2 regions of the Streptomyces sp. NPDC033177 genome follow, and region 1 is predicted to be linked to the other one. Evidence: riboswitches for the same ligand, from Rfam matches in the RefSeq annotation. Region 1 holds a riboswitch; the other holds the start of a gene.
The links. A riboswitch is a leader RNA that binds a small molecule or an ion and turns the genes downstream of it on or off. The one in region 1 is predicted to bind S-adenosylmethionine.
Positions count from the first base shown of each region.

Region 2: another riboswitch for S-adenosylmethionine. It lies ahead of thrC (threonine synthase); the one in region 1 lies ahead of ACZ5U5_RS06860 (aminotransferase class V-fold PLP-dependent enzyme).

Region 1 covers NZ_JBVIPS010000002.1:177,168-180,803, forward strand. Annotated here, with positions in the region: gene ACZ5U5_RS06855 (glycerate kinase family protein) at 1-529, shown strand, start outside; gene ACZ5U5_RS06860 (aminotransferase class V-fold PLP-dependent enzyme) at 481-1,854, opposite strand; SAM riboswitch class IV at 2,022-2,138, opposite strand; gene trpD (anthranilate phosphoribosyltransferase) at 2,213-3,277, opposite strand; gene qcrB (cytochrome bc1 complex cytochrome b subunit) at 3,414-3,636, opposite strand, start outside.
Region 2 covers NZ_JBVIPS010000006.1:450,945-454,580, reverse strand. Annotated here, with positions in the region: gene ACZ5U5_RS22960 (alpha,alpha-trehalose-phosphate synthase (UDP-forming)) at 1-463, opposite strand, end outside; gene ACZ5U5_RS22955 (hypothetical protein) at 473-823, opposite strand; gene ACZ5U5_RS22950 (glucosyl-3-phosphoglycerate synthase) at 913-1,857, opposite strand; SAM riboswitch class I at 2,027-2,161, shown strand; gene thrC (threonine synthase) at 2,179-3,486, shown strand; gene ACZ5U5_RS22940 (MoaD/ThiS family protein) at 3,617-3,636, shown strand, end outside.

The DNA of each region.
Region 1 (3,636 bases):
CGAACACTGGGCGCACGTCCTGACCCGCGACCTGCACGCCACGGGAGACCTCGCCCTCGGCCCCGGCACAGGCGCGTCCGGCGGCCTGGGAGCCGGCCTGGCGGCACTCGGCGCCCAGCTGCTCCCCCGCTTCGACGTCCTCCTGGACCACCTGGACCTGAACGCGCGCCTGGCCCGCGCCGACCTCGTCGTCACCGCCGAGGGCGCCCTCGACCACCAGACGCCCCGCGGCAAGGTCCCGGCCGAAGTGGCGCGCCGCGCCAAACGGTTCGGCCGGCCGGTCCTGGTGCTCGCGGGCACCATCGGTCAGGGCGCCCACCACGTACGGGCGGAGGGTGTGGACGCCTACAGCGCGATCCTGCCCGCGCCGGTCTCGCTCACCGAGGCGCTCGGCCGTGGGGCTGAGTTCCTCACCGACGCGACCGAGCGCGCCCTGCGGATGATCGTCCTGGGGTCACGCCTGAAGGGACGGGCCAAGGCTCAGGCAGTGTTGCTGTCCGGCACGCAACGCCCGTCCTCCGTGCGGTAGTTCCAGCGCGCACCGTCCGCCACGAGCTCCTTGACTGCGCGCACGAAGCGCTCCACGTGCTCGTCCGGGGTGCCCGCGCCGAAGCTCACGCGGATCGCGTTCAGCGACTTCTCGCCGGGCGCGGCCTCGGGGGCACCGCACTCGCCCTGGGTCTGCGGGTCGCTGCCGAGGAGGGTGCGCACCAGCGGGTGGGCGCAGAAGAGGCCGTCGCGTACGCCGATGCCGTACTCGGCGGAGAGCGCGGCGGCGAAGTGCGAGCTGTTCCAGCCGTCGACGACGAAGGAGATGACGCCTACGCGGGGCGCGTCGTCACCGAAGAGCGAGAGCACCTTCACCGCGGGTACGTCGGCGAGGCCCTCGCGCACCTTCGCGATGAGGTGACGCTCCCGGGCGACGAGCTCGTCGAAGCCCGCCTCGGTCAGCGCCTTGCAGGCGGAGGCGATGGAGTACACGCCGATGACGTTCGGCGAGCCGGCCTCGTGCCGCGCCGCGGTGTCGTGCCACTCGACGTCAACGCCGCCGTCCGTACGCCGTGCGACCTTGCGCGAGGCGCCGCCGCCGGCGAGGTAGGGCTCGGCCGCCCGGAGCCAGTCGGAGCGGCCGGCGAGGACGCCCGAGCCGAAGGGCGCGTACAGCTTGTGGCCGGAGAAGGCGACCCAGTCGACGTCGAGCTCGCTGATGGAGACCGGGTGGTGGGGCGCGAGCTGCGCGGCGTCCAGGACGATGCGGGCGCCGTGCGCGTGGGCGGCGGCGGCGAGCTCCTTGACCGGCCACAGCTCACCGGTGACGTTCGATGCGCCGGTCACGCAGACCAGGGCGGGCCCGTAGGGATCACGGTCGGCGAGGGCGCGCTCCAGGGTGGCGACGGCCTGGTCGGCGGTGCGCGGGGCGTTCAGGTACGTCACGCGGGCGTCGCGCCAGGGCAGCAGCGAGGCGTGGTGCTCGGTCTCGAAGACGAACACCTGGCAGTCGGCGGGCAGCGCGGCGGCGAGCAGGTTGAGCGAGTCGGTGGTCGACCGGGTGAAGACGACCTGGTCGTCCTCGCGGCAGCCGAGGAACTCGGCGACGGTGACCCGGCTGTTCTCGAAGAGGTCGGTGGAGAGCTGCGAGAGGTACCCGGCGCCGCGGTGCACGCTGCCGTAGTACGGCGCGTAGGCGGCCACGTCGTCCCACACCCGCTGCAGGGCGGGGGCGCTGGCCGCGTAGTCGAGCGCCGCGTAGGTCACCTCGCCGCCGGTGACGAGCGGCACGGTGACGTCGCGGCCGAGGACGGGCAGCGGGGCGGCACAGAGGGTCTGGTCGGCGGCAGCGGTGGTGACAGACATGGCGAACTCCCGTGGGAAGGCAGGCGAGTTCACTGCGGAAGCGCGCGTACGGCGCCGCAGTGACGAAGAGAAAGGGGGGTGCGGAAAAGGGGCCGGAAAGCCCTATCGCATTCGCTTGCTCACGAGACTGCTCCCTTGAGGACCAGGACCCCAGGGTTGTTCGCAGGGGTCCGCGCTTGCCATGGACCTTGCTGTCCACGGCCTGGTCTTCACCCGGGGCACCCCGCCACGGACGGAGGGTTGCCGGACAGCGAGCCGGGGCCTAATCGCTGTCACTCATGACCTGCGCAGCATCTTGCCACACGATCTTCCCGGTGCCCACCGCAGTCCGGATGCCGGACTGCGGTGGGCGCCACACTCACCTGTTGCTGGCCGCCACCCACAGCTCAAGGGCCTTCTTGGCCGACCCGGAGTCGATCGCCTCCGCGGCCTTCGCGATGCCGGCGCCGATCTGCTCCACCAGGGTCCCCTCGCCGGGCGAGAGGGCCACCAGGGCAGCCGCCGTGTTGAGCAGCACGGCGTCCCGCACCGGGCCCTGCTCGCCGTCCAGGAGGCGCAGCGCCACCTCGGCGTTGTACGAGGCGTCGGCGCCCCGCAGCGCCTCGACGGGGACGAGGTCGATGCCCACGTCCCGCGGGTCGAAGGCCTCCTCGCGCACGGCTCCGTCGCGCACCACCCAGACCCGGGACGTCGACGTGGTCGTCAGCTCGTCGAGACCGTCGTCGCCACGGAAGACCAGGGAGGAGTTCCCGCGTTCGGCGAAGACCCCGGCCACGATCGGTGCCATCCTCGGGTCGGCGACCCCGACGGCCTGGGCCCGCACCTTGGCCGGGTTGGTGAGCGGACCGAGGGCGTTGAAGACGGTCCGGATGCCCAACTGGCTGCGCGCCCCGCCCGCGTGCCGCAGCGCCGGGTGGAACTTCACGGCGAAGCAGAAGGTGATCCCGGCTTCCTCGGCCACCTCGACGACCCGCTTCAGCGGCAGCTCCAGGTTCACCCCGAGCTTCTCCAGGACGTCGGAGGCTCCCGAGGCGCTGGAGGCCGCGCGGTTGCCGTGCTTGACGACCTTCGCGCCCGCGCCGGCGGCCACGATCGCGGACATCGTGGAGATGTTGACGGTCTTGGCGCCGTCACCGCCGGTGCCGACGATGTCGACGGTCCGCCCCGGCACCTCGATCACGTTGGCGTGCTCGTACATCGTGCGGACGAGGCCGGAGATCTCCTCCACGGTCTCGCCCTTGGCCCGCAGGGCGACGACGAAGCCCGCGATCTGCGCGTCGGTCGCCTCGCCGCGCATGATGCGGTCCATGGCCCAGGCCGTGTCCTCGGTGCTCTGGTCGCGTCCCTCGAGCAGTCCGTTCAGCACACCCGGCCAGGAACGGGCCGCCGCGGTGTTGCCTCCTGCGGGGGTCACAGCGCTCATCTGCCGCTCCTGGGTTCGTCTAGGCATGGGACAGGAACACCTTATCCAGCCCGGGGGACGGCAAAGAGCCCCGTCCATGCAGTGGAACGCATGGACAGGGCTCTCGCCGTGGCGACCTTGTCAGAGTCTCAGGTGATCAGTGGTGGCCGTGGCCGCTGGTGATCTCCTTGTACTCCTCGGTGGTGGGCTTGGGGATCTGGTTGTCCTCCCCGTAGTAGCCCTTGGAGAGCTTGGCCCGGAGCTTCTGCGAACCGGTCACCTTGCGCTCGACGCCGTTCTCGTCGACCGAGGGGCCGATCTCGACCGGCGCGTACTGCTCGTGCGCGGTGAGCGTGTGCAGCTGCTCCTGGCCCAGCGGC
Region 2 (3,636 bases), on a different contig from region 1:
GGTGGTAGTCCTGCACGAGGACCGCCGCGTCCGCGCCCGCGCTCTCGGCGAGTGCCTCGGCGAAGGCCCGGTTGTAGGTCTCGTACGCCGCCCACTGCGCCCGGAACTCCGGGCCGAAGGCCGGCTCCAGCGGGGTCTGGTAGAGCATGTGGTGGACGAACCACAGGACCGAGTTCGCGATCCCGTTGTACGCGTCCGCGTGCACGCGCGCGTCGATGTCGAGCATCCGTACGCCCGGCTCGCCCACCCCGCGCCGCACGGCCTCCCGGTCGCCGTCGCCGAGCGCCGCGCAGACCCACAGGGCCGCGTCGTCGCCGTCGGAGTCGCCGATCGCGCTGAGCCCGGAGACGAGTCCGCCTCCGCCCCGCTTGGCCGTCAGTTCCCCGTTCTCCTCCAGGGTGTACGTGACGGGGCCGCGGTTGGACGCGACGAGGACCTGTGCGGAGGCGTGCTCGGAGACCATGTGGCGAACCTAGCCCCTGGGGCGGGGACTCAAACGTACGGCCGGACTCCGGGTGGCCGGCGGCGACTGATCACGTCTGCTCCTGGCGCCCGCGACCGTCAGCGCGCCCAGTGTGCACAGGGAGATCGCAAGCCCCGCGTACAGCATCGTGTCCGAGTCGCTGCCCGACTTGGCCAGTTGCCCCGGGGCGCCCTCCCGGCGCACGGGCTCGCCCGTTTGTTCCCGCGGCGCGGGCTGCGCCTGCGCCCGCCGGGCGATGTCGTCGGTGTGGCCGATCCCCGGCCCGGTGCCGGCATCCGCCGTGGCGGCGGACGCGGTGGCCGCGCCGAGAGCCCCTGCCGCGAGGGTGGCCGTCGCCAAGGCCACGGCACCGGCGCGTGGCGCGCTTCTCACTGCTTGTCTGACCCACATAAGTGGGGAATGTAGACAAAATGCCTGGCTTGGGGTGGTTACGCCACGCGGCGAGCCGTGTACTCCGCGATACCGCACATCGGCGGCCGCTCCTCCGTGTCCACCGAATGGGACCGCGGCTCGAACCCCTGCTCGCCCCGTTCGAACTGGGTGAGCTCGGGCCGTACGAGATGGCCGCGCGCGAGCCGCAGCTGCGCCGTCCGGTAGATCGCCGCCGCCATCCGGCCGAGCGCCTGCCCGTCCTGGTGCCGGTGCTTGCGCACCCCGACGTCGACCTGCGCGAGCGCGTCGAGGCCCACGGTGTGCAGCGCGTCCACGAGCAGGCCCAGCTCCACCCCGTAACCGACGGGGAACGGCAGCCGCTCGAGGAGGGACCTGCGCGCCGCGTACTCGCCGCCCAACGGCTGTACGAAGCCCGCCAGTTGGGGCCAGTGCATGTTGAGCAGCGGGCGCGCCATCAGCTCGGTCACCCGGCCGCCCTGACCTGCGGTCTCACCCAGGGGGCGGTCGTACATCGCCTTCACGAAGTGCACGTCGGTCTCGGTCAGGAGCGGGCCCACCGTGCCGGTGACGAAGTCCGCCGAGAACTCCTTCAGGTCCGCGTCGACGAACGCGACGATGTCACCGCCGGTCACCAGGAGCGAGCGCCACATGACCTCGCCCTTGCCGGGCACGGCCGGGATGCGCGGCAGGATCACGTCCCGGTGCACGACCCGCGCGCCCGCCTTCCGCGCGACCTCCGGCGTACGGTCCCGCGAGCCGGAGTCGACCACCACGAGCTCGTCGACGAGAGCGGCCTTCTCGACCAGCTCACGGCGGATCTCGGCGACGATCTCGCCGACCGTCCCCTCCTCGTCGAGCGCGGGCAGGACCACGCTCACCGAGGCCCCGGACGTCCGTTTGGCGTCGACGAGCGCGCTGAGCGGACGGTCGGCAACGGACCAGGAACGCCTGGTCAGCCAGCGCTCGGCCTCTTCCAGCACGGGGGGCTCCTCCTGTGTGTGACCTACATGTGATCCATCTCGCGGTTCGGACGACTATCTCAAGGGTCCAGGCCGTCGGTTACAGTCTTGAACAACGCCGATGACCATCGCATGCCGGGGTCATCGCGTGACAAATGCCCTGGGGCCCCTGAAGCCCCCGGCGCCATACCGCTCATCCAGAGGGGCAGAGGGATACGGCCCGTTGAAGCCCCGGCAACCATCCCGCCGACCGCGCACGCGAGGTCTCGGTGGGGAAGGTGCCAATTCCGTCTCGCGACGAGATGCGTCGCGGGGAAGATGAGGAGAAAGGGCCTCGCCTCCATGGCTGCGCAGACTGTCGCAACGAACGACACCACCCCTTCCACCACGGGTTCCGTGGACCTCGGTCCCGCATCGGGCCTCTCTTGCCGCGAGTGCGGCGAGCTCTACGCCCTCGGCCCGATCTTCGCCTGTCAGGCCTGTTTCGGCCCGCTCGAAGTGGCGTACGACCTGCCGACCGGTGACCCCGAGGCCCTGCGGAAGCAGATCGAGTCCGGCCCCGACAACATCTGGCGTTACGCCCCGCTGCTGCCGGTCCCGGCGAACGTGGCCGAGAAGCCGAACATCAACCCCGGCTGGACCAAGCTCGTCAAGGCCGACAACCTCGCCCGTGAGCTCGGCGTCGAGCAGGGCAAGCTGTTCGTCAAGGACGACTCCGGCAACCCGACGCACTCCTTCAAGGACCGCGTCGTGGCGCAGGCCATCGAGGCCGCACGCGCCTTCGGCTTCACCACGCTCTCCTGCTCCTCCACCGGCAACCTCGCGGGCGCCGTCGGCGCCGCGGCGGCCCGTGCCGGCTTCCGCTCCTGCGTGTTCATCCCGCACGACCTGGAGCAGGGCAAGGTCGTCATGGCCGCGGTCTACGGTGGCGAGCTCGTCGGCATCGAGGGCAACTACGACGACGTGAACCGCTTCTGCTCCGAGCTCATCGGCGACCCGCTCGGCGAGGGCTGGGGCTTCGTGAACGTGAACCTGCGGCCGTACTACGGCGAGGGCTCCAAGACCCTCGCGTACGAGATCTGCGAGCAGCTGGGGTGGGTCCTCCCCGACCAGCTGGTCATCCCGATCGCCTCCGGCTCGCAGCTCACGAAGATCGACAAGGGCCTGAAGGAGCTCATCCAGCTGGGTCTGGTCGAGGACAAGCCCTACAAGATCTTCGGTGCGCAGGCCGAGGGCTGCTCCCCGGTGTCGACCGCCTTCAAGGCCGGGCACGACGTCGTGCGCCCGCAGAAGCCGGACACCATCGCCAAGTCGCTCGCCATCGGCAACCCCGCCGACGGGCCGTACGTCCTGGACATCGCGCGTCGCACGGGCGGTGCGGTGGAGGACGTGAACGACGAGCAGGTCGTGGATGCGATCGAGCTGCTCGCTCGGAGTGAGGGGATCTTCGCGGAGACCGCCGGGGGTGTGACGGTGGGCGTCACCAAGAAGCTTCTTGAGGCGGGGCTCATCGACCCGACGCTGACCACAGTCGTGCTGAACACCGGTGACGGGCTCAAGACCCTGGACGCTGTTGCCGAGAGGTCTCAGGCGACCGCGACCATCCGTCCCAGCCTCGACGCGTTCCGCGCCGCCGGGCTCGCAGACTGAGCTTGTCCCCCTGGCTGCGGGCCGGCTGTGGCTGGTCGCGCCCCGCGGCGGAGCCGCAAATGTCACAGCCCCGCGCCCCTGACGGGGCGCCCCTGGCGGGCGCCCCTCCTGAACTACCGAGGTGAATCCCATGAGCGTCAAGGTCCGCAT